One region of the Streptomyces sp. NPDC049954 genome, then DNA from elsewhere that is predicted to be linked to it. Evidence: riboswitches for the same ligand, from Rfam matches in the RefSeq annotation. Region 1 holds a riboswitch; each other region holds the start of a gene.
What was found. A riboswitch is a leader RNA that binds a small molecule or an ion and turns the genes downstream of it on or off. The one in region 1 is predicted to bind cyclic di-AMP.
Positions count from the first base shown of each region.

Region 2: it holds a riboswitch for cyclic di-AMP, as region 1 does, so the genes downstream of both, AB0J21_RS21300 (C40 family peptidase) here and AB0J21_RS01750 (LysM peptidoglycan-binding domain-containing M23 family metallopeptidase) in region 1, are expected to answer to the same signal.
Region 3: it holds a riboswitch for cyclic di-AMP, as region 1 does, so the genes downstream of both, AB0J21_RS32960 (M23 family metallopeptidase) here and AB0J21_RS01750 (LysM peptidoglycan-binding domain-containing M23 family metallopeptidase) in region 1, are expected to answer to the same signal.

Region 1 is NZ_JBFALS010000001.1:403,736-413,768, forward strand. It holds gene AB0J21_RS01730 (GH92 family glycosyl hydrolase) at 1-3,338, opposite strand, end outside; gene AB0J21_RS01735 (DinB family protein) at 3,800-4,363, shown strand; gene AB0J21_RS01740 (MBL fold metallo-hydrolase) at 4,931-6,139, opposite strand; gene AB0J21_RS01745 (SGNH/GDSL hydrolase family protein) at 6,283-7,092, opposite strand; gene AB0J21_RS01750 (LysM peptidoglycan-binding domain-containing M23 family metallopeptidase) at 7,347-8,093, opposite strand; cyclic di-AMP (ydaO/yuaA leader) riboswitch at 8,098-8,258, opposite strand; gene AB0J21_RS01755 (tyrosine-protein phosphatase) at 8,607-9,404, shown strand; gene AB0J21_RS01760 (DUF6126 family protein) at 9,426-9,674, opposite strand; gene AB0J21_RS01765 (XRE family transcriptional regulator) at 9,671-10,033, opposite strand, start outside.
Region 2 is NZ_JBFALS010000008.1:403,374-413,406, forward strand. It holds gene AB0J21_RS21290 (ATP-dependent Clp protease proteolytic subunit) at 87-719, shown strand; gene AB0J21_RS21295 (hypothetical protein) at 727-1,041, shown strand; cyclic di-AMP (ydaO/yuaA leader) riboswitch at 1,381-1,574, shown strand; gene AB0J21_RS21300 (C40 family peptidase) at 1,578-2,057, shown strand; gene AB0J21_RS21305 (ATP-binding protein) at 2,244-2,681, opposite strand; gene AB0J21_RS21310 (LLM class F420-dependent oxidoreductase) at 3,044-3,943, shown strand; gene AB0J21_RS21315 (amidohydrolase family protein) at 4,158-5,135, shown strand; gene AB0J21_RS21320 (flavin reductase family protein) at 5,169-5,741, opposite strand; gene AB0J21_RS21325 (acyl-CoA dehydrogenase family protein) at 6,076-7,275, shown strand; gene AB0J21_RS21330 (helix-turn-helix domain-containing protein) at 7,259-8,668, opposite strand; gene AB0J21_RS21335 (GntR family transcriptional regulator) at 8,702-9,385, opposite strand; gene AB0J21_RS21340 (VOC family protein) at 9,569-10,033, shown strand, end outside.
Region 3 is NZ_JBFALS010000026.1:19,889-29,921, reverse strand. It holds gene AB0J21_RS32975 (ABC transporter permease) at 1-1,772, shown strand, start outside; tRNA gene AB0J21_RS32970 (tRNA-Met) at 1,868-1,941, shown strand; gene AB0J21_RS32965 (PP2C family protein-serine/threonine phosphatase) at 2,362-3,564, shown strand; cyclic di-AMP (ydaO/yuaA leader) riboswitch at 3,779-3,918, shown strand; gene AB0J21_RS32960 (M23 family metallopeptidase) at 3,931-5,073, shown strand; gene AB0J21_RS32955 (aldo/keto reductase) at 5,253-6,197, shown strand; gene AB0J21_RS32950 (PrsW family intramembrane metalloprotease) at 6,238-7,557, opposite strand; gene trmB (tRNA (guanosine(46)-N7)-methyltransferase TrmB) at 7,747-8,532, opposite strand; gene lhgO (L-2-hydroxyglutarate oxidase) at 8,785-10,033, opposite strand, start outside.

The DNA of each region.
Region 1 (10,033 bases):
CAGGCCGTCGCCGCGGCGAAGACGTGCAGGACGCCTCCTTCGGTGGTCTTCGGCAGGGTCACGCTCGCGAGTTGCTTCCCGGCCTGGAGCGGTACGGGCGCGGTGGCGAAGATCTCGGCGCCCACCGGGTCCTTCTCTCCGCCCGTGGCGAGCCGGTAGTCGGTGTGCACGGCGATCGTGTTGCCGAAGGAGGGCTCGTCGGCGCCCGCGGCGAGTGTCCAGTCGCTGAACCCGATGTCGGCCTGCTGCGTACTGCCGTCGGTGTAGGTCAGCGTCGCCGTACCGCTCGCCGTGCCCTCGGCGGCGCTGCCGAGCAGGCTCAGCTTGGTGGCGCCCTGGGTCGCGGGGACGGCGAGGACCTGTCCGCCGCCGGTCACCTCGATGTTGTCGGGGTCACCGGGTTTGGTGTCCGGCCAGGTGAAGTCGAAGCCGCCGGAGGAGACCGTGGAGCCCGGCTTCGCGCCTCCTGCCGCGAGCGCCTTCGCGGAGTAGCTGAAGCCCTCCCCGTCGAAGTTGCCGTCGGCGCCGCTGTCCTCGGTGGTCACTGCCTGGTTGTTGAGGTTCCACAGCAGGCTGTTCTCGGGCGCGACGGTCACGGAGAGCGAGGTCTTCGGCAGTTCGGCGCCGGAGGCCGACTTCAGCGTCACGGGGACGGAGTAGAAACCGGGTTTCGTGCCGGCCCCGGCGGCCACGGAGAGGGTGGCGCTCGCGGAACCCGCGCCGGGCACGGCGATCTGCCCGTTCGCGGGCGTCACGGTGAGCCCGTCGGGTGCGGTGGCCTCCCAGCGCACCGTCTCGGCCTTGTCCTGGAGGGTCCGCACCGTGACGGAGGCCTTGGTGTCCGCACCGCCGGGTTCGGTCTTCACCGTGCCGGGCTGCGTGCCGGTGAAGTACGTGTCGCCGCCGCCGGGGAAGGAGGGCGGGGCGTCGGCCTCGGCGCCGCCCCAGGAGGTGTCGGGCTCACTGCCGAGAGTGAAGTCGAGCGTGCCGCCGTGCTCGACGAAGGAGGCGGGCACCCAGGGCTGGTGCGAGCTGCGGCCGTCGGTCCGCAGTCCGCGGATGTACTTGTTGTCCTTCGAGGCACCCGGGGCGTTGATGGTGAGGGTGCGGCCGTGCCCGGCGTGGACCACCGCGTGCGGGAACAGCGGGGCGCTCAGCGCGAGGTCGGCGCGGCTCGGGTTCTGGGGGTAGACGCCGAGCGCGGAGAACACGTACCAGGACGACATGGTGCCCGCGTCGTCGTTGCCGGGGATGCCGCCGGGGCTGTTGGTCCACAGCTGGTCCAGCTCGGCGCGGACCGTCTCCTGCGTCTTGTAGGGGGCGCCCAGGTAGTCGTACAGGTAGGGCGCGTTGATGTCGGGCTCGTTGGTCGGGTCGTAGCGGGTGTCGTCCTTCGCGGAGAAGTCGAACGTCCCGTCGGCGTCGCGGAAGAAGGCGTCGAGGCGCTCCACCGTCCTGTCCCTGCCGCCCATCGCGCGGGCCAGCCTGGCCACGTCGGAGTAGACCATCCAGCTGTAGCGGGCGCTGGTGCCCTCGACGAATCCGGCGCCGGTGGCGGGGGTGAAGGTGCCCGCCCAGGTGCCGTCCGCCTTGCGGTCGCGGATGTATCCGCCCTCGGGGGTGGCCGTCGGGTCGAAGACGTTCGTCCAGTTGCCCGAGCGGTCGAGGAACCGCTTCTGCGCGGCCTTGTCGCCGACGGCGCCCGCGAGTTCCGAGAGGCCGTAGTCGGCGGCCGCGTCCTCCAGGGTCTCGGCGGCGCCGCCCCAGCAGTGGCAGTTGTCGGCCGGTACGTAGCCGAGCTTGAGGTACTGGTCGAGCGCGGGCCGCTGGCCGACGCACTCGACGTTGCAGCCGGCGCTGTCGGAGTCGTTGGCGGTGGGGACGGTGGCGGCCTTGACGAGTGAGGCGACGGCGCCCTTGACGTCGAAGTCGCGCCCGCCGAAGGCGTAAATGCCCGCCAGGGCCGCGTCGGAGGGGTCGCCCGACATGACGCTGGTCTTGCCGTGCTCCAGCAGCCAGCGATCCCACTCGCCGCCGCGCTGTCCGGCGTAGTTGTAGAGGGACTGGGCGTAGTCGCTCCCGGCCTTCGGGTTCAGGAGCGTCAGGAGCTGTACTTGGGCGCGGTACTGGTCCCAGCCGGAGAAGGTGCCGTACTGGGCGCGCTGACCGTGCGCGAGGCGGTGCGTCTTTCCGTCCGCACCCGTGTAGGTGCCGTCGCTGTCGCTGGTCAGCGTCGGTTCGAGCATCGAGTGGTAGAGCGCCGTGTAGAAGGTGTTGTACTGCTCCTCGCCGCCGCCGCCGACCTCGACGGTGCGCAGCGCCTTCTGCCAGGCCTCTGTCGCCTCGTGCTCGACGGCGTCGAAGCTCTTGTGCGGCGGGTTCTCGGCGCGCAGGTTGGCCTCGGCGCCCCGGTCGCCGACGTAGGAGACGGCCACCTTGGCGCCGACCTCGGTGGTGCCGGCCGGGAAGGTGACGTAGGCGCCCGAGCCCTTGCCCGCGACGGGGTTGCCCGAGGAGCTGTAGCCCGTCCCGCCGGTGGCCGAGGTGGCGGACGGCTGGAGCGAACCGTCCTTCCATGTACCGGACTTCGCGAAGGGCCGGTCGAAGTGCACGGTGTAGTGGAGGGTGTAGAGGTCCTTGCGGTTGTTGGCGTTCTGCGGTCCGCAGAAGTTGCCGGCGCTGATGGAGCCGGTCACGGTCCGGGCGGCCCGGTCCACGTGGATCCGCGCGTCGGCGCTGCCGGACTCGGCGTTGGAGCCGCGCACCAGCATGCTCGCGGGTTTCCCGGCGGGGAAGGTGAAGCGGCCGGAGCCGGTGCGCTCGGTGGCCGTCAGTTCGGCCGAGGCCCCGCTGTCGAGCGCGACCTTGTAGTAGCCGGCCCGGGCGGTCTCGTTCGCGTGGGAGAAGGTGGAGGCGTACGTCGCGTCCTCGGTGTCGGCGGTGGGTGAGGAGTCCACCCCCCCGGGGTACGGCATGATCGGCACGTCGCCGTTGGCCCCGGAGCAGCCGACCCCGTCGAGGTGGGTGAGGCTGAAGCCGCGGATCTTCTTGGCGTCGTACTGGTAGCCGCCGGGCGCCGGATTGGACACCTGCTTGCCGTTGGAGGTCTGCGGGCTCCAGGACAGCATCCCGAAGGGCCGTACGGCGCCCGGGTAGGTGTTGCCCGCGTTGGCCGAACCGATCAACGGGTTGACGTGGGCGGCCGGATCGGTGACGGCGGCCGGGTGGTCGTGGGCCGCGCTCGCGGGTGTCGCCGTGGCCGAGAGGCCGAGGGCCGCGAGGGCCAGGACCACGACGCCACCGGCCGCCCGGCGCACCGGGCCTCTACGGCGTGTCACTGTGTCGGACACTCTTCCTGCCCTTCTGTCGGACGGGCGGCCACCTTGCGCCTGACGGAGGATCAGTGCGCGTCGGTCCACACCCACCGCTCACCCCGCCCCCGAAGTGGCCACCGCCGGGACAACGTTGTCAAAGCTGAACCGGATGGTCCTCCCATCGATCTGACGGTGTCAAGGGGGCGGAATCCCTGGTTCGACTTCGCGGCGGGCCGACGGAACCGGCCGACGAGACGTCGCGGAGACGCCTCCGGAGGGCGAGCGCGGCCCCCTTCACCGGCCCGGACCGCCACTGCCGCGCGCCGGAGCCGGCTCCGGCTCCGGCCCAGTGAATGGATCAGAGCCCTCCCAACTCATGTCTACACAGGCAGACAAGGCAAAACGATCGGTTCCCGGGCACGATCTTCCCCCCGCCCCCCAGACGGCGACGATCACTCTGCCCGACGGGTCTGTAGTGTGCGGCGATGACAAGAAGCGAGCGGCTCGCGGAGCAGTCGGACTGGTACTGGCGCAAGAACCTGCGGCCACGGCTGGACGGTCTTACCGACGAGGAGTACTTCTGGGAGCCGGTGCGCGGCTGCTGGAGCATCCGCCCACGTGGCACGTCGGCCGCACCGATGCTGGAAGGCTCGGGGGAATGGACGATGGACTCCGCGTCCCCTGCACCGGTCCCGGCACCGGTGACCACGATTGCCTGGCGGCTGGCGCACATCATCGTCTCGTGCCTGGGCTATCGGGTCGGGTGGTACTTCGGCGGCCAGGATGCCGACTCTGAGACATTCGCCTACGCGGGGACCGCTGACGAGGCGCTGAAACAGCTCGATGAGATGTACGGGAGATGGAACGCGGGGGTCCGCGAGCTCTCGGACGCCGACCTGGACAACCCGCCCGTGGTGGGTCCCGAGCGGTTTCCCATGGAGAACCGGGTCCTGCACGTCAACAGGGAGCTGATCCATCACGGCGCCGAGATCTCCCTGCTGCGCGACCTCTACCGCTGGCAGGACGGAGCCGGACCGCACCGAATATGACTTTCGGTAATCGGCGATCGGGCTGCGGAGACTTACGTGGAATCCGTGACGCCCCATGGCTGCGGCCGCCGATGGGCCTCACGGTCTTCAGCCTTTTCCGTGCGTCGCTGTTGCCGTTTGAAGCAACCCCGCGCTGATGCTCCCCGCCTGCCCGATTCACGGCCGGTCGCCCTTGACCGGCGCACACCCGAGGTAAGACCGGATGTCGCGAGGTGGTGAATCGGTGCCCGGACCGCCTGCCAGGGGAGGCTCGGCGTCGGGTCGAAGCGATGAGGCAGACATCCGCAGCACCCTGGAGGCTGCCAACGACACTGGCCGGGCAGTGCAGTCGGGCGCCGGGCCGACCGGGCCCCTCCTACGCGCTCAACGCCTCACCGCGCGTGTTCGGATGACGACCCCAGACGTGTCTTCAGGGGACAGCGAGGGCCTGACACTCCGCGCAGGAGCTTGCCGCTCCGCCCCGAGCGCCCTTTCCCAGGCCCGGGCCACACCGTCGCGCTCCGGCCGGGAGACACACCAGCATCCGGCGCGTCTCTCCGGACTCGGCCCAGGTATCCGCGGCCGACGTCACTGCCCCCCAGCGAGGTCAAGTTCGCCCTTGCTCGTTCCGGCCACGCCCTCAGCCCTGTCGTCGATCATCCGGGGGCGGCGCCACGGACGCGCGATCGGCGCGGACACCGTCCGCCACCACGGCTCCCCCGGCACCTCTCCCGACGGCGTGAACGGCTCGCCCGGACGGGGGAACGCCACCGCCTGCCCCGCCTCCTCGGCCGCGTCCCTCGTCCACTCCCCCGGCTCCGCCCATGCGTGCTGGGCGAGGTTGAAGGTGCCCCAGTGGATCGGCAGCAGGACACCGGACGGGGAGCCGCCCTGGAGGTCGAGGTGGGCCCGGAGACCTTCCTCGGGGGTCATGTGGATGTCCGGCCAGTACGGGGAGTAGGCGCCGATCTGGATCATCGTCACGTCGAAGGGGCCGTGCGCGGTGCCGATGTCGCGGAAGCCGGGGAAGTAGCCCGTGTCGCCGCTGTGGTAGACGCGGTGCTCGGGGCCGGTGACCGCCCAGGAGGCCCACAGGGTGTGCTGCTGGTTGCGCAGGCCGCGGCCGCAGAAGTGCCGGGCCGGGGTCGCGGTGAAGTCGAGGCCCGCGATACGCGTCGACTCGTGCCAGTCCAGCTCCCGCAGCCGCTCGGGCGCCACGCCCCAGCGCTCCAGGTGGGCGCCGATGCCGAGCGGGACCACGAAGACGGTGCCGGTCCGGGCGAGGCGCTGGATCGAGGGCAGGTCGAGGTGGTCGTAGTGGTCGTGCGAGATGACGACCGCGTCGACCGGGCCGAGCGCCTCCAGCGGCACCGGGGCGGGGTGCAGCCGCTTGGGTCCGGCGAAGGAGAACGGGGAGCAGCGCTCGCCCCACACCGGGTCGAACAGGACGCGGGCGCCGTCGATCTCGGCGAGGACGCTGGAGTGTCCCATCCAGGTGATCCGCAGTCCCGGGGCGGGCTCGCGCGTGAGGTCCGCGAGAGTGGTGGGGTGGACCGGCAGGGTGCCCTCGGGGGCGCGCAGCGCACGCTGGTCCTTGCGGAAGAAGTTCTGGAGGAACTCCAGGCGCGAACCGGGCGGCGGGGCCTTCGGTCCGTCGGGGTTGCGGAAGACGCCGCGGTCCCGGTCGAAGTGCGGGGACTGGTGGATGCGCTCCAGCCTGGCACCGGTGGCGTCCGCGCCGAAGGCGAGGGGCCGCAGCGAGCGCAGTTCGGAGCGCAGGGAACGGGCGTCGGTCACGGCGCCTCCTCAAGGTCTCGGGGCGGGCTGCCCGTCGTCTCGGTGGGCTACCCATTATGTGCGGGGCCCGGGCGGGCCCGCCCGGCGGCCGTCCCCTCCGGGCGCGGTCGGCGCCGGGGGCCGCCGGGGCGGTGCGCGCGGCGTTACAGGGGCAGCAGGTCCGGGCGCTTGGCGTGCGCGTGGTCGCCGGAGGACTCGCCACGCAGCCGGCGGCCGATCCACGGGACGAGGTGGTCGCGCGCCCAGGTGATGTCGTCGCGGCGGTGCTCCAGGGTGCCGCGCGGGGGCAGCGGCGGCCAGGGCTGTTCCGGGTCGGCGGGCACGTCGAGGCCGAGGACCTGGGCGGCGCGCAGGGCGACCCGGGTGTGCCCCTCGGGCCCGAGGTGGAGCCGGTCGGCGTCCCAGGCCCGGCGGTCGCGGACCGAGCGCAGCGACCACAGGTCGAGGACCGGGCAGCCGTGGCGGTCGGCGACTGCGCGCACGTGGGCGTTGTACGTGGCGATCTTTCCGCGCAGCCGGCGCAGCACCGGGGTGTCCCGGGTGTCGAAGCCGGTCGCGACGAGGACGGTGCCGACGGCGGAGGTGAGGTCGGCGACGGCGCTCTCGAAGCGGGCCGCGACGTCGTCCGGGTCGCTGCCGGGCCGCAGGATGTCGTTGCCGCCGGCCACGAAGGTCACGAGGTCGGGGGCGAGTTCCTTGGCGCGGGGCACCTGGTCGGCGACGATCTGGTCGAGGAGTTTGCCGCGCACCGCGAGATTGGCGTAGCGGAAGTCGTGTTCGGGGAGCCGGTCGGCGAGCTGGACGGCGAGCCGGTCGGCCCAGCCGACGTAGACACCGCCGGGGCCGGGGTCGCCGACGCCTTCGGTGAAGCTGTCGCCGACGGCCGCGTACGACGCGATGATGCCCTCTCCCGAAAGGGCGCTGCTACGGGGGAACCTCGATTCTTGTGCCACCTCGGCATCATTCACCTGGCCGAGTGACCTACGCCACCGTAGGCAGGGGTTGACGGGGGGTGAGAAAGACCACCGGTCAAATCTCGCCCAATTCAGGAATAGGGCGGGCCTGGTGTGACTGAGTCGGAGAACGGATCGTTGTCGCTTTTCCGTCGCCGCCGCGATGGGGGGCGCGGGCCCCGTGGAGTGCGCGTCGGCCCGCCCGCCGCGCGGGGCGCGGGCGGGCGGGCCGGTGCGGTCCGGGAGGGGCCGGATCAGGCGTTGACGCCGTGCTGGGCGAGGAAGGCCAGCGGGTCGATGTCGGAGCCGTAGTCCGGGCCGGTGCGGATCTCGAAGTGCAGGTGCGGGCCGGTCACGTTGCCGGTGGCACCGGAGAGGCCGATCTGCTGGCCCTCGGTCACGGTCTGCCCGACGGACACGCCGATCGAGGAGAGGTGGCCGTACTGCGAGTAGTGGCCGTCACCGTGCTTGATGACGATCTGGTTGCCGTAGGCGCCGCCGTCTCCGGCGGCGATGACGGTGCCGTTGGACACGGCCTTGACCGAAGTGCCGGTGGAGACGGGGAAGTCGGCGCCGGTGTGGCCGTGCGACCACAGGTTGCCGGAGTTGCCGTAGCCGCCGCCCTTGACGCCGACGACGGGCGCGGTCCAGCCGGAGTCCGCGGGGGCGGGCTTCGCGGCGGGGGCCGCGGCCTTGGCGGCCTCCAGGGTGATCTTGAGGCCCGGCTTGATGATGCTCGGGTTGGCGCCGACGGCCTTCTTGTTGATCTCGTAGAGCTTCTTCCAGCCGCCGTCGACGTGGTGCGTCCTGGCGATCTTGGCCAGGGTGTCGCCCTTCACCACCGTGTAGGTGGTGTCGGCCTTCTGCGGGGCGGCCTCGGGGGCGGCGGCGTGCGCGCCGGCCGCGGCGGTCAGCGGGAGCACCACCGCGGCGGCACCGGTGGTGCCGATCAGCGCGAGGCGGTGGGACAGCGAACGGCGGTTCTTACCCTGTGCGGGCATGGTGGTGTTCTTTCTCCGTCGCCTACGAGGTGAGCTGTCGGGTTCGGGCTGGAGCTGCCCGGCCGCGTGAACGCGGCTTCACCCCTAGCCGTCCGGTGGACCGGGCGGCGGTGATGCCTGTGGGTCCCCCGTTCCTGCCGGTACGGGTGTGAGTGGAGCGGGAATCCGGGCGGCGGCAGGATTGGGCGTTCCGGCCGGACTGAGGGTGACCGTAAAGGAGTGGGAACTCGCCGGACAAGCCATACCTTTCCCGCGTGTATCCCTTTTAGTGATCCATTGAGCGGATTTCTGTCACGCTCCGTGGAATTTTGATCTTCACTTCCCTGCATCCGCCGGAGGAATGCGGCCTCGACGGAAAGGGCGGCCGGTACGGACCGTCACGGTTATGACGCTGCTCACCCCGGCCCCTCAGGACCGTCCGACGTCCTGTCGGGGGGACGGGCGTCTGTCGTAGGGTCGGGCTCGCGCCGTGCCGGCGAGCCGCGCCGGCGGCCCACCGGAAAGGGAATCCCCGTGACGCAGCAGGTGCCGCAGGCCGAGCCCGAGCTGACCGCCGTACGCAACTTCCGGGACGTGGGCGGGCTGCCCACGGTGGACGGCGGGCGGGTGCGCCCGGGCCGGCTCTACCGCAGCGGCCACCTCGCGCACGCGAGCGCCGAGGACGTGAGCTTCCTCTCCTCGCTCGGCCTGCGCACCGTCTTCGACTTCCGCAACGCGGCGGACCAGGCACTGGAGGGCCCGGACGTCGAGCTGCCCGGGGTGCGCAACGTGCACCTGCCGCTCAACGACCCCGCGGACGGCGCCGAGTTCTGGCGGATGGTGCGGCACGGGGAGCTGGCGCAGCTGCGGGAGCTGCTCGGCGAGGGCCGGGCGGAGGCGCGGATGGCGGCCACCTACCGGGAGCTGGTCGAGGAGCGGACCGACGAGTACGGGCGGCTGCTGCGCGCGATGGCGACGGACAGCCTGCCGGCCCTCCTGCACTGCGCGGCCGGGAAGGACCGCGCGGGCACCTCCATAGCGCTCACGCTGCTCGCGGTGGGCGTCGAGCGGGAGGCGATCGAGGCGGACTACCTGGAGTCGAACGCCCCGCACCGCCGCTACCTCGTCCGGCGCGGCAGCGACTCCCCCGAGGCGATGGCGCCCGAGGTGATGGAGTTGCTCAACCCGTTGTTCGAGGCACGAGTGGAGTACCTGCGGGCGGCCCTGGAGGCCGTCGACACGGTGTGGGGCGGGCCCGAGCGGTACTTCGGCGAGGTGCTCGGGCTCACCCCGGACCTGCGGGAGGGGCTGCGGGCGCGGCTGGTCGAATGACCGGCCCGGGGCGCCCGGGGCTCACTGGTTCCTGGCGCCCAGCTCGAACAGCAGGTACAGGAACGCGGCGAGTCCGTGGCCCGCGACGATGTAGACGAACAGCCTGATGGCGAGCCCGCGCGGGATCTTGTCCTCCACGAACCGGCGCACCCCGCGCGGGGCGTCCCCCTCCTGGTCCGGGGCCGCCTGCGCCTCGGAGCCGGGGGCGGCGGGAGGGGCGGTCCCGGATACGGGTTCGGGTTCGGGTTCGGGTGCCGGGCGGGACATCATGCGCCTCCTGGGCGTGCGTCACCGAGGCAGAGCGCGCCGAGCGGGCTCTGCATGAGGGTGTGGACGAAGAGCAGTCCGGCGCCGTCCTGGTCCACGGCGGCGATCCGGTGCGGGGTGAGCGAGTCGAAGTGCGCGCTGTCACCGGGGTCCAGCAGGTGGGTGCTGTCGCCGAGCCGGAGCCTGAGCCGGCCGGTGAGGACGTACAGCCACTCCTCGCCGGGGTGCACGCGGACGATGTCGCCCTGGCTGCCGTAGGGGACGTGGACGCGCAGCGCCTGCATCCCGCGTCCCGGGCCGCCGGCCTGCCAGTAGGTCCAGCCGCCCGCGGCGGTCGGCTCCATCGCGGTGGCACGGACGAC
Region 2 (10,033 bases), on a different contig from region 1:
CGGCTGCCTCCTGAGCGATGCTCACCTCAAGAGTCTGTACGTCCTGTACATTTTTTACAGGGCACCTCACAGAGGAGACGTGTGCCGTGATCCGTCCGTCCGCTCGTTACGTCCTGCCCGAGTTCACCGAACGCACCAGCTCCGGGCACCGCACCCTGGACCCGTACGCGAAGCTGCTGGAGAATCGGATCGTGTTTCTCGGCACCCCGCTCGACGACACCGCGGCCGGCGACCTGGTGGCCCAGTTCATGTACCTGGAGCACGCCGCGCCCGACCAGGACATCTCCCTCTACCTCAACTGCCCGGGCGGTACCTTCACCGCGATGACCGCCGTGTACGACACCGTCCGCTTCCTGGCCTGCGACGTGTCGACGTACTGCCTCGGCCAGGCCGTCTCGGTGGGCGCCGTGCTCCTGGCGGCCGGGACCGAGGGGAAACGGGCGGCGCTGCCGGGCGCCCGCATCGTCATCGGCCAGCCGGCCCTGACCGAACCCGCCCAGGGGCAGCCGAGCGACCTGGAGATCCAGGCCGCCGAGGTGCAGCGCATGCGGGAGGTGACGGAGCGACTGCTCGCCCGGCACACGGGCCGCGATCCGCGGGACGTCGGCGCGGACATCGAACGGGACAAGGTACTGACCGCCACCGAGGCGCGCGCGTACGGGATCGTGGACGCCGTGGTGGGCGACCGGGGCCCCCTGCCGGGCACCTGGAACCAGTGAGGACGCGATGCTGCCGCCGGAGCTGCCACCCCTGCCCGCCCTGACCAGGGCCGAGGGCGAACTGATCGACAGTTACCTGGCCGCCGCCGACCTGCTCGGCCGCGCCAATCCCGGCCGGGGCGGCGACACGTACGCCGCGCTGCGGGCGGCTCAGGCGCTCGTCGCCCGGGCGGTGAGCCTGCGCGACGCGCTCGCCCGCATGCACGCGCGCGGCGAGACGGAGCTGCACGCACGGACCCTGGAACAGGCGCTGCGCGTACTCGACGGAGAGCGTCGTACCGCCCGGGTGGCAGTCCCCCCGCAGGAGGCCCCGGAGGCGTAGGACGCGCCGCGACACACGTCCGCGTGCGCGTTCCGCGACCACCCATGTCCGCAGCGCGACGCAAACCTACCAAACGAGGTACCCACCAACGGCGTACCTCCGGGCCCTGGGGGACCGGCTCGGGGTTGCGCTCCGCGTGGGCACTCTCGGCCCGGCGGATGACTGCGCCGCTGGTCGGGCGCTCGTCCGCTCTCGACGGAGGGTGCCGCCCGGGAGGCGGGACACCCGAACGGCACAAGGGTGAGGAAGCTCACATAGGGACGATTCTGCCCGGTTTCCGGCCCGGCCGTGCGTGAAGATCCTTGACGACGACAAGCCCCCGTCGCAGCGGCGGGGCGGTCCGGGCGGACGCCGAATCCCGCCGCCGTCCGGATGCCGGTCGACACATGGATCGGCGGGAGTGGAGGACCCAGCACGGCGGGTCGGCGCGTGTGGAGCGCGTCGGTCCTTGGGGTGAAGCCGCAATGCGGCCGGGCATCTTCGCCGGCCCGAACCCGACAGGTCATCCTTCACAGGCGGTTGACGAAGGGTTACGCATGTCTGTGCGGAATCGAGTTCCCGTTCTGCTGACCAGGGCCGGCACCGCCTCGGCTCTCACTCTCGCCGCCGTGGGCGGCACCCTGGCAGTGCCGGGCGGCGCCCCGGAGGCCCGGGCCGCCACCGCCGGTGTCCACGCCAAGGCGCTCAGGATCGCGGCTTCCAAGAAGGGCTCGCCCTATGGCTGGGGCGCCGCGGGCCCCCACCGCTTCGACTGTTCGGGGCTGACTGTCTACGCCTTCAAGAAGGCGGGGAAGGCCCTGCCGCGCACCGCCCAGGCGCAGTACAACAAGACCCGGCACATCTCCGCGGGCCACCGCACCAAGGGGGACCTGGTCTTCTTCCGCTCGGGCGGCAGCGTGTACCACGTGGCCATCTACGCGGGCGGCAACAAGGTGTGGCACGCGCCCAAGACGGGAGACGTCGTCAAACTCGAACGGATCTGGACGAGGTCGGTCAGTTACGGACGCGTGAGGTGAGGTGAGGGGCGGCGGGCGCGGCGGACACGTCCGTACGGCGGGTGGTGACGGCCCGCCAGGTGCCGCCGTGCCCGCTGCTCACCACGTGCCCTCCCCCGTCCGGCTCCGCGACCGCGCCCCGCTACGGACGGTGCGGACCGGGCGGGCAGAACGTTTTTGCAGGGGCCGGGGCCCGGGGACGGCCGTTCAGTCGAGTGCGGCCGCCCCGGCCTGCCACGGGAGTTCGACCCGGACGGTCTTCCCGCCCTCCTCGGTGGGCACGACCGACAGCCGCCCGCCGCACTCCGCGGCGAGCCACCGGATGATGACCAGGCCGCGTCCGTTGTCCTGCTGCACGGCGGCGGGCAGCCGCTGGGGCCAGCGGGGGTGGCTGTCGGTCACTCCGATACAGAGCCGTTCATCGCGTTCCAGCACGAGCTCCACCGTGAAGGTGGGTGACTGCCCGCAGGTGTGCTGGACGGCGTTGGTGGCGAGTTCCGAGACGATCAGCCGGATCGTGTCGGCCGATTCGGAGCCGGCGGGCAGTCCCCATTCGGCGAGGAGGGCGCCGACATGTCTGCGGGCCTCCGGAACCGAGGCCGGATCGCTCGGCAGCGTGACCGAGGCTTCCTGATGATCTGCCATGACGGCCTGTCCCTTCCCGCAGGGCCCGGTGAGGCGAGTCGTCGTGGAATGACACCGAGGGGCCGGGCCCTTACTGTGCGCCAGACTGCCACCGCGGGGGCTCGCGTGCGGTCCGATCCCGGAGGATCTGCGGGGTTCTGTCGCCCGAAGCGGTGAACCCTGCTACGGCCGAGCGGATTACGGCCTGCCGGACCCGGAACGGAGAGTGACGGCCGGTCCCGGCGAACGCGGCCCGGGCACCTCGACGGCATCGCCTTTCACTCCCTCCTCCGCCTTCCCGAGTCCGGTGCCCCCTTGCCTCTCCCGTGCGCGCAGGGATGAATGGCCGGACGGAACACACCGGCGAGGCAGAAGGAGACGTCATGGCCGAGGCATTCCGGTTCGGGGTCAACATGGTCACCGCCGCCCAGGGGGCGGAGTGGAGCGAGAGGTGCCGCAGGGCGGAGGAACTGGGCTACGACACGGTGCTCGTCGCCGATCACCTGGGCATGATGGCGCCCTTCCCGGCGCTGGTCGCCGCCGCCGGGGCGACCGAGCACGTCAGGATCGGCACCTTCGTCCTCAACGCCGGATTCTGGAACCCGGCCCTGCTCGCCCGGGAGGCGGCGACGGTCGACGCGCTCAGCGGGGGCCGGCTCGAACTGGGCCTCGGCACCGGTTACGTACCGGCCGAACACGAGGCGGCCGGCCTTCCGTGGGGGTCCGCGCGGGAGCGGGTCGACCATCTCCGGGACACGCTGGCCGAGTTGGGGCGGCTGTTCGGCTCGGCCGAGCACCGGCCCGCCGTGGTGCAGCGACCTCGGCCCACGCTGCTGGTGGGTGGCAACGGCGACCGGGTGCTGCGCCTGGCGGCACGGCACGCGGACGTCGTGGCGTTCAGCGGGGGGCGTACGACTCCGGAGGGCACCCCGAGGCCGCTCACGGCGGACCAGTTGGAGGAGCGCGTCGCGGCCTACCGGGGTTTCGCGGCCGGTCGCCCCCGGCCCGCCGAGCTGAATCTGCTGATCCAGGCCGTCGTCGTCACCGAGGACCGCGAGCGGGCGGCCGAGGAGTGGCGCACGCACCTGCCGCACCTCAGTACGGACGAGCTGCTGGAGGTGCCGATCCTCGCGCTGGGGACGGTACGGGAGATCGCGGACCGGATCGAGGCGCACCGGGAGCGATACGGCTTCTCGTACTTCACGGTGCTCGACCCCTCCATGGAGGCCTTCGCCCCCGTGCTGGCGGAGCTGCGGCGCCGGGACGCCGTGCGGCCGCGCTGACCCGTTCCGCCGGCCGGAGCGGTACACCGCGCTCCATACAGGACACGGTGTACCGTAAAGAGCAGCGAGCGAGCGGCGCGGGTCCTGCGCGGCCGGCCCGGTATCCGCCCGCCGGTCCCGGTCCACGGCTGTCGCGAGGCGGCGCCGCGTGCCACCGAGGGGCCCCGGGTGTCCCGCCCGAGGGCTCCCCGGACGTGAACGAGAGGAAAGCACCATGCAGGAACCGGCCCCCGAGCAGCAGCTCGTCGACGTGCACGCGCACTTCGTCACCGATCACTACGCGGAACTCGCCAAAGCCGCGGGGCACGAGCGGCCCGACGGGATGCCGGGCTGGCCGTCGTGGGACGTCGACAGTCATCTCGCGCTCATGGACGAGGGCGGCATCCGCACCTCGGTCCTGTCCATCTCCTCTCCCGGCGTGCACTTCGGCGACGACCGCGCGGCCCGGTCGCTGGCCCGGGAGGTCAACGAGTACGGCGCCGGGCTCAAGCGGGACCACCCCGGCCGCTTCGGGCACTTCGCCTCCCTGCCCCTGCCCGATGTCACGGGCGCGCTGGACGAACTGGCCCACGCCCTGGACACGCTGGGCAGTGACGGTGTGACCCTGGAGTCGAACGCCGGGGGCCGCTACCTCGGCCACCCCGACTTCGAGCCCCTGTGGGCGGAGCTGGACAGCCGCCGGGCCGTCGTCTTCGTCCACCCCACCTCGCCGTCCTGCGCCGAGGCCGTGTCGCTGGGGCGTCCCCGGCCGATGCTGGAGTTCATCTTCGACTCGACGCGGACCGTGAGCGACCTGGTCTTCAACGGGGTCCTCACCCGCTACCCGGGCATCCAGTGGCTGTTCACGCACGGCGCCGGGACGCTGCCGCTGCTCGCGGACCGCATGGAGTTGTTCCGCTCGGGGTTCATGGGCGGCTCCGCGGACGTGCCGCGTGTCCAGGAGCAGGTCGGCCGGCTGTGGTTCGACATCGCCGGCACGCCCTTCCCGAACCAGGTCCCCGCGCTGGTCTCGGCCTTCGGCAGTGCGCAGGTGCTGTACGGCAGCGACTACTGCTGGACCCCGGCGGCCGGCGCCCTCGCCCAGGTGAGGTCCGTCGACGCCGCCGTGCAGCCGGACGGCGACACGTGGCGCGCCCTGACCACGCGCAACGCCACGCGCCTGCTGCCGGGGCTCCTCGACGGGCCTCGCTGACCACCTCCCGCCGAAGCGGCGCCGCCGGGGCGGTCAGATCCCGGCGTCCCACCAGCCGAACGGTGCGGTCGGGGCGTGCCGCAGGGGCGCGGGGTCGAGCCGGCCGAGCCGGCCCCCGTAGAAGACCAGCGGTTTGTGCTCCGTCGTGGCCGCGCGCAGGCGCCGTACCCGGCCGAGGACCGCGATGTGGTCCCCGGCCGGGAAGGTGTTCTCGACCTCGCAGTCGATCCAGGCGAGGCAGCCCTCGATGTGCGGGGCCCCGTCCGCCCCGGTCTCCCAGGAGCAGGAGGCGAACCGGTCCCCGGTGCGGCTCGCGAAGGCCTGGCACTGCTGCCGCTGGTCCTCGGCCAGGACGTTGACGCAGAACCGGCCGGCCCGGGCGACGGCGGCGGCGCTGGTCGAGGCCAGGTCGCAGAAGAACATCACGAGCGGTGGTTGCAGGGACACCGAGGTGAAACTGCCGACGGTGACGCCGACGGGCCCGTCGGGGGTGGACGCGGTGACGACGCTGACGGCGGTGGGTACCCGGCCGAGCACCTTGCGGTACTCGGCGGGGCCGAAGCCGTGGGCGGGCTCCGCCGGCGCGGTGGTGGCGGGTGCGGGCATGACGGCCTCCGGGTGGCTCGCGTGCGGGTGAGGTGGGCGGTCCCGTCCCTGACCGCGGGCGGATGCCGCGGTGCGCGGCGGGCCCGGACGGGACCTGTGCGCACGAGTGAAGCCAGGGCCGGGGGCGGCCGGCCATGGTCCGGGCGGGCAGGAGCGGCGCCCGGATGTGGCCCCGGGGCCCAAACGGGCCGGTGTTTGGGCTGCGGGCCCAAGCACCGGTCGCGATCCTGCTGTCCGGGCACCACGACACCCGGTCGGCGGTGGCGTGGAATCCCTGGAACGGCACCCGCACCGTGAGCTGGGCCACAGCTCACGTCGCCCACTGGAGGAACCCATGAGCACCACCGTGACGGAATCCCCGCGAACGGCCCAGGACCCGGCCGGACGGGCCGCCGCCCTGGTTCCGTTGCTGCGCGCCAACGCCGCCCGTACCGAGGACGAGCGCAGGGTCGTGGAGGAGAACATCGCCGCGCTGACGGAGGCGGGGCTGTTCGGCCTCACCGTGCCGCGCCGGTTCGGCGGGGCGCAGGCGGACTTCCGTACGTTCCTCAAGGTCTCCTCGGAGCTGGGCCGGGGCTGCGGTTCGACGGCCTGGGTGGCGACGTTGATCAACGTGTGCAACTGGCTGACGGCCCTGTACCCCGAGCGGGCCCAGCAGGAGGTGTGGGGGGCCGATCCGCAGGCCCGGGTGTGCGGGGTCCTGGCGCCCACCGCGAAGAGCAGGGCCGTGGCGGGCGGTCTGGTGGTGACCGGCAAGTGGGGCTTCGCCTCCGGGTGTCTGCACGCGCAGTGGGCCACTCTCGGGGTGCCGGTCGTGGACGAGTCCGGTGAGCAGACCGACCAGGGCGTGGCGCTGATCCCGCTGTCCGAGCTGTCGGTCGAGGACACGTGGTACGTCGCGGGGATGCGCGGCACAGGCAGCAACACCCTGGTCGCCAACGAGGTGTTCGTGCCCGCGCACCGGATCATGTCGATGACGCGGGCCGTGCAGGGCGAGTACCCGACCGAGCACACGGGGGAGACGCTGTACCGCTCGGCCCTCGTCCCGGTGCTCGCCCTCGTGCTGGGCGGTCCGCAGGTGGGCCTGGCCCGCGCCGGTCTGGACATCGTGCGCGGCTCCCTCGCCAAGGGCAAGGGCATCTCGTACACCTTCTACGAGCGCGCCGACCACTCCCCCAGCACGCAGATCCAGTTCGCCGAGGCGACGCAGCTCGTCGACACGGCCGAGCTGCACCTGATGCGGGCGGCCGACGACATCGACAGGTGGGCCGCGGCCGAGGAGTACATGCCGCTCGTGACGCGGGCCCGGGTGCGGATGGACACCGGGTACGTGGCGCGGCGCTCGCGTGAGGCGCTCGATCTGCTGCTGAGTGTGCAGGGGGCGGGCAGCTTCGCCGAGGTGAGTCCGCTGCAGCGCGTGTGGCGTGATCAGGAGACCGGGAGCCGGCACGCGGTGATCAACCCGGCGATCGCCCAGGAGCTGTACGGGCGTGCGCTGCTGGGGATCGAGGAGCAGGTCACTCCGCTGATCTGAGCCTCGTGGCGGGCGGGCGGCCGGTGGTGTGCGGGGAGCCGGCCGCCGGCCGCAGCACCGCGGGGCCGAGCACGTGCGCGGCCGCGAGGGCGGCGTGCACCTCGAAGCGCCGGTGGGAGATGTCGTGTCCGAGCAGTTGCTGGGCTCTCTTGACCCGGTAGGTGACGGTGTTGCGGGCGACGTGCATGTGCGCGGCGGCCGTCAGCAGGCTGCGCTCTCCGGCCAGGTAGTGCCGCAGCGTCTCCCTGAGTTGTTCGGCGTGCGAGGTGTCCTCGGCCAGCGGGCCCAGTTCGCTGTGCACGAACTGCCGTACGGCGGGCAGGTCGTTGCTCATGAGGGCGACCACCTCCACTTCGCCGTAGTCGGTCACGCCGCCGCCCGGGCGGGGGTTGAGCCCGGCGACGCGGGCGGCGCGCAGGGCCTGTTCGTGGGACTGCCGGAATCCCGCGACCCCGAGTCCGGGTGCTCCGCAGGCGAGGTGGAACCACTCGGGTCCCGGGGCCGTCACGTCCGGGCTCGGGCCCTCGGCCGGCGGTGCGCCCCACGCCCACAGGCCGGTACGGCCCGTGGGTACCACAAGAGTCGTGGTGCAGCCGCGCCCGCGCAGGAACTCGACGGCGTGGTGCTGGAGTTCGCCGGTCTCCGGTCCGGCGGCCGGATCGCACCAGGCGGTGATCGCGAGGTGTTCCGCGGTGAGCGGGTAGCCGAGGACCCGGGCAGCGGCCTCGGCGTCCAGGGGGTCCCCGGCGAGGATCGAGCGGACGGTCTCCTGCCGGGCGGCGGCGCTGCTGGTGATCCAGCGGTCGTGCTCGGCGAGGTACTCCTCGGTCATCCGGGAGGAGAAGCCGTCGATGAAGTCGAAGAGGGTGTCGGAGAGTTGACGCATCTCCTCGGCGCGCCGGTCGGGTGGTGCGAGCCGTTCGCAGGCGGCCAGGAGGGCGTGGACCATCTCGGCATGACCGAGCCGGATGCCGCGCAGCACCTTGTCGAGGGCGATGCCGCGCCGTACGAAGTCGCGGTCGCCCTGGAGCGCCTCATCGGTGACGGGGCCCGCGGCGGCCGGGTCGTGCAGGAGCAGCAGGGCGCGCAGGGTCGCGGACTCGGTCCCCATCCGCAGGGTCTGGAACGGCCCTTCCCCGGGGCCGAGTTCGGGGACGCGGCGCATGATGTCGACGGCCATGGCGTGGCCGACTCCGACCGCCCAGGCGACGGGTTCCGGGCCGAGGCAGGCCGTGGTCGCGGCGATCGTTTCGGGGGAGCTGGCGGGGACCAGCTCGCGCGCGGCCCGGTCGGGCACGAGCCGCCTGAGCCAGTGGCCCCCGACCGCGCCCGGTGTCGTCCCGGGCGGCTGCGTACCGCCCGCTTCGCGGTGGCCTTCTCCCGCACCGTGCATGGCGTGCTCCTTCCGGTCCGTCCGCAGGAGGTCTCAGAGGCTGCCGAGCCCCGTCCCGTCCTCGACGACGGCCCGCAGGGCGGCCGAGGTCCGGTCGATGTGCCGGGTCAGTACGTGTGCGGCCCGGTCCGGTTCGCGCGCGAGGACGGCGTCGAGCAGCTCCTGGTGTTCGCGGGTCACGTCGCGGTCGTCGTCATGCCCGAGCGGGCGCGACCAGCGGCGGTACAGGGTCGCCGCGTCGCGCAGGGACATCGCGGTGGCCAGCAGCCGGTCGTTGCCGCAGCCTTCGAGCAGGGTGCGGTGGAAGTGCTCGTGGACGGTGAACCACGCACCGCTCAGGGTGCCGTCGGGCAGGACGGCCGGGGTACCGCCGAGCTGGTGGTGGGCGGCGACGGCCGCCGCCTCCCAGCGCAGGTCGCCCCGGGCTACGGCCAGGCGCAGCACCATGGCCTCGATCTCGACACGGGCCTCGGTGAGGTCGTTGAGGTCCTTGAGCGACAACGGGACCACGCTGAAGCCCTGTTGGGGGGTGGCCACCACGAGTCCCTGCGCGGAGAGCCGGGTGAGGGCCTCGCGGACGACGGACTGGCTGACCGTGAAGCGCCGGGCCAGTTCGACCAGGCGCAGCCGCTGCCCGGGGCACAGCACCCCCTGGAAGATGTCCTCCCGGACATGGGCGTAGACCGTGCCTGCTCGCGTCGCCTTCTCCTCCGCCATGGTGACGCAGAGTACCAGCGGAACGCTACCGCCGTTAAATATCGTTAATCTATTGCTTTCGCGATACCTCAGGTGAACACTGCGTTGCGGAGGGCAGCGCCGCCCCGGGCCGTTCCGGCACGCGTGGCGCACTCCTCCGACCTGTCGCCGCGGGAACCAGCCCGCCCGAGGAGAGCCAGAACCATGTCTCTGCATCGTTTGACCCAGATCGTCATGGGCGTGCCGAACGTCGAGCAGACCGCCTCCTACTACACGGACTTCGGCCTGACCGCGGGCGGGAGCGCGAGCCCCGCCCCGGAGGCAGCCGCGGCCCCGGGCCGGGGACCTGTCCTGTCCACAGTGGACGGCGGGGAGCAACTGCGCCTCGTACGCACGGCCCGGCGCCGGCTGGTGGAGCTGGGCGTCGGCGCCGACGACCCCGACGACCTGGACCGGGTGGCGGCCTCGCTCGCGCGGCTCGGGGTGCGCGCCGAGCGCACCGCGACGAGCGTCTCGGCCACCGACCCGGGCACCGAGGTGGTGGTGCGGGTCGAGATCGCCCCGAGGCTGCGGCCCGAGCCGGCCGCGGTCCCGGCGTACAACGGCCCGGGGGTGGACGCGCGCCGCGAGGCGCGCGCGCCCGGCATCCTGCGCCCGGGCCCGGTCCGC
Region 3 (10,033 bases), on a different contig from region 1:
TCGCCTGGCTGCTCGCCCGGGCCGACTTCCCCGGCAAGGTCCTCGTACGGTCCCTCGTGCTGCTCCCGATGGTGCTGCCGCCGACCGTGGGCGGGGTCGCGCTGCTGCTCGGCTTCGGGCGGCGCGGACTGCTCGGGCCCTGGCTGGAGAACAGCTTCGGGATCGTGCTGCCCTTCCACACCTCGGGCGCCGTCGTCGCCGCGACCTTCGTGTCGATGCCCTTCCTCGTCATCAGCCTGGAAGGCAGCCTCGCCGGTCTGCGGCCCGGGTACGAGGAGACCGCCGCCTCCCTCGGCGCCTCCCCGCTGCGCGTCTTCGCCACCGTCACCCTGCCGATGGTCGCCCCGGGGCTGGCCGCGGGCGCCGCGCTGACCTGGGCGCGGGCCCTCGGCGAGTTCGGCGCCACGATCACCTTCGCGGGCAACCTGCCGGGGACGACGCAGACCCTGCCGCTCCAGGTGTACCTCCTGCTCCAGGACTCCCCGGAGGCCGCGACCTCGGTGTCCCTGCTGCTGCTCGCCATCGCCATGGCCGTCCTGGTGGGGCTGCGCGGCCGGTGGATGGCGGGCGGCGGCGGCAGTCGACGGGACGGGCCCCCTGCCGACGTCCCCGAGGAACCGGCTGCCGCGGTCACGGGACCGGGCGGCGACCTCGACGGCACCGGGCAGGAGCCTCCGGCCGCCCCCGACGAGACCGCGAGGCCGTACGCCCTGCACGCCGAGGTCACCGGGTACACCGAGCTGTCGCTCGACGCCGCGCCCGGTACGACCGTCGCCGTCGTCGGACGCAACGGCGCGGGCAAGACGACGCTGCTGCGCGCCCTGCTCGGCCTCACCCCGCGCGCCCACGCGCGGCTGCGCCTGGGCGACCACGACGTGACGGGCCTGCCCCCGCACCGCAGGGGCGTGGCCTGGGTCCCGCAGGACGGCGCCCTGTTCCCGCACCTGAGCGCCCTCGGCAACACCGCGTACGGGTTGCGCGCCCACGGCGTACGGCGGGCCGAGGCGCGTCGCGGGGCCCGGCTGTGGCTCGACCGGCTCGGCGTCGGGCACCTCGCGCACCGGCGGCCCGCCCAGCTCTCCGGCGGCCAGGCCCAGCGCGTCGCCCTCGCCCGCGCCCTCGCCGCCCGGCCCCGGCTGCTCCTGCTCGACGAACCGCTCGCCGCGCTCGACCAGACGACGCGGGCCCAGGTGCGGCACACCCTGCGCCGGCACCTCGACGGGTTCGGCGGGGTCTGCCTCGTCGTCACGCACGATCCGGTGGAGGCCGTGTCGCTCGCCGACCGGGTGCTCGTCCTCGACGAGGGGCGCGCGCTCCAGGACGCGCCGCCCGCCGAGGTGGCCCGGCGGCCGCGTTCCGCGTGGGTCGCGCGGATGCTCGGGCGCAACGCGTGGCCGGGCACGCTCACCGGGGACGGCGCGCTGGCGCTGGACGGCGGCGGGGTCCTCGTCGCCGCGGGGGCCGCCGGGCCGGGGGAGCCGGAGCCCGGAGCGGGGCCGGGCGGGCGCCTGCTGGCCGTCGTCGCGCCCGAGGCCGTCGCGGTCCACCGCGAACGGCCGGCCGGCAGCCCGCGCAACGTCTGGCCCGGCACGGTCCGCGAGATCACCGCTCTCGGCAGCCGGCTGCGCGTCCTGGTCGCGGGCCGGGCCGGTACCGCCCCGGAACTGCTCGCCGAGATCACCCCGGCCGCCGCCGCCGAACTCGGACTGCGCGAGGGCACCGAGGTGTGGACCAGCGTGAAGGCCACGGAAGTCACCCTCGTACGGCTGTGAGGCGCCCCGGACGGCGCGGTGCCGGGGGCCCGGGGCGGGTGGGGCCGCACGTGGTCGGAGGCGCCCCCGACATGGCGTATAGTTGTGTTTACCGACGCGGGGTGGAGCAGCTCGGTAGCTCGCTGGGCTCATAACCCAGAGGTCGCAGGTTCAAATCCTGTCCCCGCTACTGAAACCGGAAGCCCGGTGCATTCGTGCACCGGGCTTCCGGCGTTTTCGTATCCGGCGGTCCCGGGGTCCGGGGTACTCGTAGTCCCGCCGGCTCTCCGGGAAGCGGTACCCGCTCGGCCGCCCCCAAGTAGCAGGAGCCGCGCCCCCGGGGAAACGTGGGGAGAGCACGGAAACGGCAGGAGCGGGGCGCAGAGCGGGCGGGAGGCGAGCCGTGGGGACGCGAAAGCCCGACGAGCACGGCACTCCCGACGAGCACAGCACTCCCGGCAAGCACGGTGCGCGCGGAGCGCACGGCGCTCCCGACGGCTTCTCCGGCGACTCGTCCGGCGGCTCGTCCGGGGGTGGTCCCCCCTCCGGTCAGGCCGGCGGCGAGCCTCGTACCGACTACAAACCGGGGCCGCCGCCGCCCCCGCTCGTCCTGGGCGGGCACGGCAGGCGGGACCGGTGGGCGCGGGCCGTCGTGCGCGCGCTGCCGCCCGTGCTGCTCGCCGCCGGGTTCGTCTTCGGGCTGACGGCCCCGCCCGCCTACTTCGCCGCCCCCTTCTTCACGGCCGCCCCGCTGATCGCCGCCCCTTTCGCGGGGCTCGCGGTCACGGTGGGGACCGGCGTGGCGGGGCTCGTCCTCGCGATGATCCTGCACGTCTCCCAGCACAACCTGTCGACCTCCTCCTTCGTGATGGAACTGATCACGGTGGCCGTCGTGTGTCTCCTGGCCGCGCTGATCAACCTGGTGATCCGGCGCGGCGGCCGTCAGCTCGCCTCCGTGCAGCACGTCGCCGAGGCCGCGCAGCGCGCCGTGCTCCCGGTGCCGCCCGGCCGGATCGGCGGCTTCGACATCGCCGCGCAGTACGAGGCCGCCGAGGCCGACGCGTTCATCGGCGGCGATCTCTACGCCGTGCAGGACTCCCCGCACGGCGTGCGCATGGTGCTCGGCGACGTGCGCGGCAAGGGGCTCGGCGCGGTCGAGGCCGTGTCCGTCGTGATCGGCGCGTTCCGGGAGGCCGCCGAGCAGGAGTCCACCATCGAGGGGGTCGCCGCCCGGCTGGAGCGGGCGCTCGCCCGGGAGGGGGCGCGGCGCCGCGCGCTCGACGCCTTCGAGGGGTTCACGACCGCCGTCCTCGTCGAGATCCCGCACGGCGGCGGCGTCCTGCGCGTCGTCAACCGCGGGCACACCGAACCGCTCCTGCTGCACCACGACGGACAGGTCCTGGTCCTCTCGCCCGGCGAGCACGCCCTGCCGCTCGGCATGGGGGAACTGGGCACCTGGCCCGACCGCGCCGAGGAGACGGAGTACCCGCCGGGCGCGATGCTGCTGCTCTACACCGACGGGCTGTCGGAGGCGCGCGACCCCCGGGGCCGTTTCTACGATCCCGTCGAGCGGCTGCGCGGACGCGTCTTCGAGCATCCCGCCTCGCTGCTGTCGACCCTCGCGCAGGAGGTGCGCGACCACACCGGCGGCGCCACGACCGACGACATGGCGCTGCTCGCCGTCCGCCGTCCGCACTCCGGGGCCGGCGCACTCGCTCCGGAGAGCCTTCAGGAAGGCCTGGCCGACGCCGAGCAGGACCTGGCGCGCGGGGGCGGCCCCGAGGCGGCCTCCGGCGACGGTCACCGAGGGTGAGAGGGCGGGTGCGTTCTCATAACAACTGACGCACCGTCAGAATCGCGGGCCCTTCGGACGGGCGGTCAACTCGTCCGGATCGCGTGCCCCATGTCCGTTTAAGCCCAGGCCGCAGCCCTTAACGATCAACGGGAACGGCTTGGAATCCACGCCCGGTGTCTATTAACGTTCGATAACGCAGCGCGGTCGTCCCAGCCGTCAACAGCGACGGCTCCGCGCGCACGCGCCGAATCCCGCAAGGGAACCGGGGAACCAACTTACTGGGGTGAATCGGACATCGCGTCCTGGTGTCCGTAGGAGACCTTCCTGCTCCGAACCCGTCAGCTAACCCGGTAGGCGAGAAGGAAGGAAAGGAGTGCCGCCTTCGTGGCGTCCAACCCGCCTGCCCCCGCTCCCACCGGGTCCGCCCCCACCTCGTTCTACGGCTCGGACGGGGCCCACGGCCCCGGCCCTGACGGGGGCTCTGGTCCCCGCCCGGCGCCCGAGCCCGGTCTCGGGGAGTGGAACCCGACCGAGGAGACCGTCGTTCCGGTGCGCGGCCGGCACCGCGTCGCCAAGCAGCGCGGTGGCCTCGCCCGCAGCTCCACGGTCCTCGGAGTCGGCGTCCTCGCGGCCGTCGGCGCCGGCGGTATCGCCACCGCGCAGGAGAAGCCGAAGGTCCAGCTGTCGCTGCCCGAGTCCTTCCCGAAGCTCCAGGACGTCAAGGACGCCCTGCCGGAGGCCAAGTCGCTGCCCGGTGTCGGCGCGCTGATCGACGACGTCTCCGGCGAGGACGGCGACGACCCGGCCCAGCTCGCGGCCAACCCCGCCGCCTCCCCGCTCACCAGCGCCGGAGTCACCCAGGCCGATCTCGACCAGGGCACCACCGACGCCGGTGAGGCCCTGCGCGCCCGCATCCTCACCCAGGCCGAGACGCAGGCCGACAGCGCCGACCACAGCGCCCAGCAGGCTGCGGAACAGGCCGCGGCGCAGGCCGCGGCCGAGCACGCGGCGGCCGAGCGGAAGAAGGCCGAGACCGCGCAGAAGAAGGCGGAGGCGGAGGCCAAGGCGAAGGCGGAGGCCGAAGCGAAGGCCAAGGCCGAGGCGGAACGGCTCGCGCAACTCGCCAAGAGCTACACGCTGCCCGTCGTCTCGTACACCCTCACCTCGCACTTCGGCGACGGCGGCTCCATGTGGTCCTCGGGCCACCACACCGGCCTCGACTTCGCCGCCCCGACGGGGACCCCGATCAAGGCGATCCACTCGGCGACCGTCAAGGAGGCCGGCTGGTCCGGCGCCTACGGCTACCGCACCGTCCTCGAACTCGACGACGGCACCGAGCTCTGGTACTGCCACCAGTCCTCGATCTCGGTGAGCGTCGGGCAGCAGGTCACCACCGGCGACGTCGTCGGCCGCGTCGGCGCGACCGGGAACGTCACCGGGCCGCACCTGCACCTGGAGGTCCACCCGGGCGGCGGCGCCGCGATCGACCCGATGGGCTGGCTGCAGAGCCGGGGGCAGAACCCCTGACGGGGGGTGGTCGCGGGGCGGTGGCGCGCACGCGTGACCTGTTCGGCGCGTGACGTGACGTCCTTCCGCGTGCGTGCCAGCGCGCACATGCCGAAGGACGTCACGCGCGCTGTCACGCGTGCGGAACCGCCGTCACGCATGCGGAATAGGCGGCACCGCTTCCGGTGTTGTCTTCGCACATGACTTCCACGCGCACACTCGGCTCCTCCGGTATCGACGTCTTCCCGCTGTCCCTCGGCGGCAACGTGTTCGGCTGGTCCGCGGACCGGGAGCAGTCCTTCGCGGTGCTGGACGCCTACGCGGCGGCCGGCGGCAACTTCGTCGACACCGCCGACGCCTACACCCACTGGGTGCCGGGCAACAAGGGCGGCGAGTCCGAGACGATCATCGGGGAGTGGACGCGGGCCCGCGGCAACCGCTCCGACGTCGTCATCGCGACCAAGGTCGGCTCCCTCCCCGAGTTCAAGGGACTCTCCCCCGCCACCATCAAGGCGGGCGCCGAGGCCTCCCTGCGGCGGCTGGACACCGACTACATCGACCTCTACTACACGCACTTCGACGACACCTCCGTCGAGGTCGGGGAGATCATCACCGCCCTCGACGAGCTGGTGAAGGCCGGCAAGGTCCGGGCGATCGCCGCGTCCAACATCTCCCCGGAGCGGCTCCAGGAGTCCCTGGACTTCTCCGACCGCGAGGGCCTCGCCAAGTACGTCGCGCTCCAGCCGCACTACAACCTCGTCTCGCGCGACACCTACGAGGGCGCCCTCCAGGACGTCGCCTCGCGCGCGGGCCTCGCGACCGTCCCGTACTTCGCGCTCGCCTCCGGCTTCCTCACCGGCAAGTACCGTCCGGGCACCAGCGTGGAGAGCGTGCGTGCCGACAAGGCCGCGAAGCACCTGGAGACCGAGCGCGGGCAGAAGGTCCTGACCGCTCTGGACGAGGTCGCCCAGGCGCACGGCGCCGAGGTGGCGACCGTGGCCCTGGCCTGGCTCGCCGCGCAGCCCACCGTGGCCGCGCCGATCGCCAGCGCCCGCACCCCCGAGCAGCTCAAGGCCCTCGTCGCCGTCGCAGGACTCGAACTGACCGAGGACGAGCTGAGCCGCCTCACCGCCGCCTCCGCCTGAGCCGACGCGGTCCCCGTCACGGCCCGCCCCCGCCTGCGTCCTACGTCTGGTCGGTGGCGGGCCGCGGCATGTCCGGGGGCGCGGGCGGGTCCGCGGCGTAGGGGTTGCCGGTCCCGTACGGCCCGTACGGCGCTGGGCCGCCCCCGTAGCCGTACCCGTAGGCGGGTGCCGGGGTGTTCCAGGCCGGGGGGACCGGCAGGTGGCGGTGCGAGCGGGGCGGGGCGATGCGCCACGTGTACGCGAGCGCCGGCCGGGCCAGCTCCCGGCCCTCGGCCAGCGCGTCGAGCAGCTCCCGCTCCCGTCGCGTGAACTCCGCTCCGGCGAGGGCGCCCGCCGCCGCGTCCACGGCGGCCTGCCGGCGCAGCAGGGCGAGCGTCGTCGCGGTCGCGGCGTAGCGGCGCACGATCCGTACGTCGTGGCGGTCGCCGTGGTACGCGGCCCACTCGGCGGCGATCCGGCGCGAGCGCGCCGAGGCGAGCGCGGGCGGCTCCAGCGGGACGAACCAGCCGCCCGCGACGTAGGGGGCGAGTTCCTCGCGGACCGTGCGCAGGTCGCGGTGGCGGTGCCACAGCACGAGCCACGCGAGCAGGGCGAGCGCCGGGACCATGACCGTGCCGTAGACCAGCGGGAAGCCGTCCGGGCCGAAGGACGGCGAGAGGTTCCACGTCGCGTGCAGCGCCATCGCGAGCAGCAGTCCCGTGAGCGGCAGCAGGACCCGGCGGGTGCGCTGCCGTTCGGGGCGCAGCACCGCGAGGCCGAAGCCGGCCCCGGTCAGACACGTGAACAGGGGGTGCGCGAAGGGCGACATGACGGCGCGTACGAAGAAGGTCGCGAGCGTCACCGAGCCGAGGCCGTGCAGGCCCTCGACCCGGTCGGTGCCGAAGGCGTTGCCGAGGTACAGGATGTTCTCGGTGAACGCGAAACCGGCGGCGGTGACCCCCGCGTACACGACCGCGTCCACGACGCCCATGATCTGCCGTCGGCGGAAGAGGACCACGAGCAGGACGGCGGCGGCCTTCGCGCTCTCCTCCACGATCGGGGCGACGACGGTCGCGCCCAGCGTGTTCGCGTGCGCGCGGTCCGCCGTGGCCGTCTCGATCCAGCGGGTCGCGAAACTGTTCGCGACGATCGCGATGAGCGCCGCCGCGCAGGCGCCCCACGCGAACGCGAAGACCTGACCGCGCCAGCGCCCCGGGCGCACCCGGCCCAGCAGCCGGAAGACGACGATGAGCGCTGGCACGGGCAGCATCGCGAGGCCGAGGCCCACGAGGAAGCCCCGGGTGCCCGTCTGCTGCCGGACCAGCGCGAGGATCACGAGCCCCGACACGGCGAGCAGCAGCACGAGCGCCCCCGCCTTCACCGGGCGCCGCTGCCACCAGCGCGGACGCCACGGCGCGGGGGCGGGCGCTCCGGGATAGGGGACTCCGGGGTGCGGCGCCGCCGGGTACCCGGCTCCGGGAGGCGGCGCCCCGGGGCCCTGCTGCCCCGGACACCGGGGCTCGCGGTCCCGCGGCCCCGGACGCGGAGAACTGGTGGTCACACGGTGACCCTAACCAGCCTCCGTACGGTCCGGGTCCGGCACCAGGGCGTCGTTGCGGCGGAACAGCAGGTCGTGCACGACGTGGCCCTTGGCGAGGCCCTGGCCCTCGAAGCGGGTACGGGGGCGGAACGCGGGACGGGGCGCCCAGCCGCCGTCCGGGGCGGTGTTGTCGAAGGCGGGGTGCGCGGACAGCACCTCCAGCATGTGCTCGGCGTACGGCTCCCAGTCGGTCGCGCAGTGCAGGACGGCGCCCGGGGCCATGCGGTGGGCCGCCAGGTCGAGGAACGCGGGCTGGATCAGCCGCCGCTTGTGGTGCCGCGCCTTCGGCCACGGGTCGGGGAAGTACACCCGCACGCCGGCCAGGGCGCCGGGCGCGAGCATGTCGCGCAGCAGGATCACGGCGTCGCCGTTGGCCACCCGCAGGTTCTCCACCCCGGCCCGCTCGGCGAGGCCCAGCAGGTGCCCTTGGCCCGGGGTGTGCACGTCGACCGCGAGGATGCCGGTGCCGGGGGCGGCGGCCGCCATCCGGGCCGTCGTCTCGCCCATGCCGAAGCCGATCTCCAGGACGACGGGGAGGCCGCCGAACAGCGCGTCCAGGTCCAGGACGCCCGAGCCGTCGACCTCCAGGCCCCAGCGGGACCACAGGCGGCGCAGGGCGTCCTCCTGCGAGGCGGTGACCCGGCTGCGGCGGGGCTGGAAACTCCGGATCCGCCGCTCGCTGTGCGAACGGGCCGGATCGGCGGCCGGGCCCGCGCCCTCCACGAACATCCGGCCCTGACCGCGCGAACGCCGCATCGCGGGCCCGGCCGGATCGGTGGGCTCGGTGGGCCGGGCCGGATCGGCGGGCTCGGTGGACCCGGGCAGCGGCGCCTCGGCCACGGCTGCCGCAGGGGTGGGGACGGCCTCGGGCACGGCTGCGGGGCCGCGCGGGCTGCTGGGGCTGGTGCTGGCGTACTCGGACACAATGCCGTCGATTCTACGGAACCGGACGGGGGGCACCGGAAACCCGCGGCCCCGCCCCTTCGCCCCGCTCCCGGACCGAGGGGCTCAGCGCCCCACCGGTATCCGCTCGGGTGCGGTGCCCAGCAGGTTCAGGGCGCGGCGGGCGATCTCGCGGCCGATGGGCAGCGCGGCCGTCGCCGCCGGGGAGGGGGCGTTCAGCACGTGCACGGTGCGGGGGGCCTCGCGGATCAGGAAGTCGTCGGCCAGGGTGCCGTCCCGCAGGACGGCCTGGGCGCGGACCCCGGCCGGGGCGGGCCGCAGGTCCGCCTCCGTGACGGCCGGGAGCAGCCGCCGCACCGAGGCGGTGAAGGCCCGCTTCGACAGCGAGCGGTGGATCTCGCCCACGCCGTACCGCCAGTGCCGCCGGGCCAGCTGCCTGCTGCCCGGCCACAGCAGGGTGCCCGCCAGCTCGCCGGGCACGATCCGGCCCCGCTCGTAGCCCTCGCGGGCCAGCGCGGGCACCGCGTTCGGCCCGACGTGCACACTCCCGTCGACGCCCCGGGTCAGGTGGGTACCGAGGAAGGGGAAGGCCGGGTCGGGCACCGGGTAGACCAGGCCCCGCACCAGCTCCGGCCGGGTCAGCTCGTAGTACTCGCCGCGGAAGGGCACGATCCGCACCCCCGGTTCGTCCCCGGCCAGCCGGGCGAGGCGGTCGCTGTGCAGTCCCCCGCAGTTCACCAGGACCCGCGCGCGCAGCACCTCGCGCCGCCCGGGCCCGCCCCCGACGCCCGCCGTGTCGACCTGGACCGCGACGCCCCGCGAGGCGCGCCGCGAGATCCGGGTGACCTCCGCCCCGTACCGCAGCTCGGCCCCCGAGGCGCGGGCCAGCTCGCGGGCCACCGCCGGGTAGTCGCACACGCCCGTGGCCTCGACGCGCAGCGCGGCCAGGCCCCGTACCTCCGGCTCCCGCTCCCTGATCTGCGCCGGGCCCAGCTCGGACACCGCGAGGCCGCCCGCCCGGCCGCGCTGGGCCAGGGCGTGCAGCCGGGGCAGCTCGGCGCGCTCGGTGGCGACGACGAGTTTCCCCGTCACCGCGTACGGGATGCCGGCCTCGGCGCAGAAGGCCGTCATCTCGGCGGCGCCCCGCGTCGCGTACCGCGCCTTGAGGGAACCGGGCGGGTAGTACAGACCGCTGTGGATCACCCCACTGTTGTGCCCGCTCTGGTGCCGGGCCGGGCCGGGCTCCTTCTCCAGCACCACGACGCGCGCGCCGGGAGCGGACCGCGCCAGCGCGTACGCCGTGGAGAGACCGACGAGGCCGGCGCCGATCACCAGCACCTCGCAGTCGAAGCCC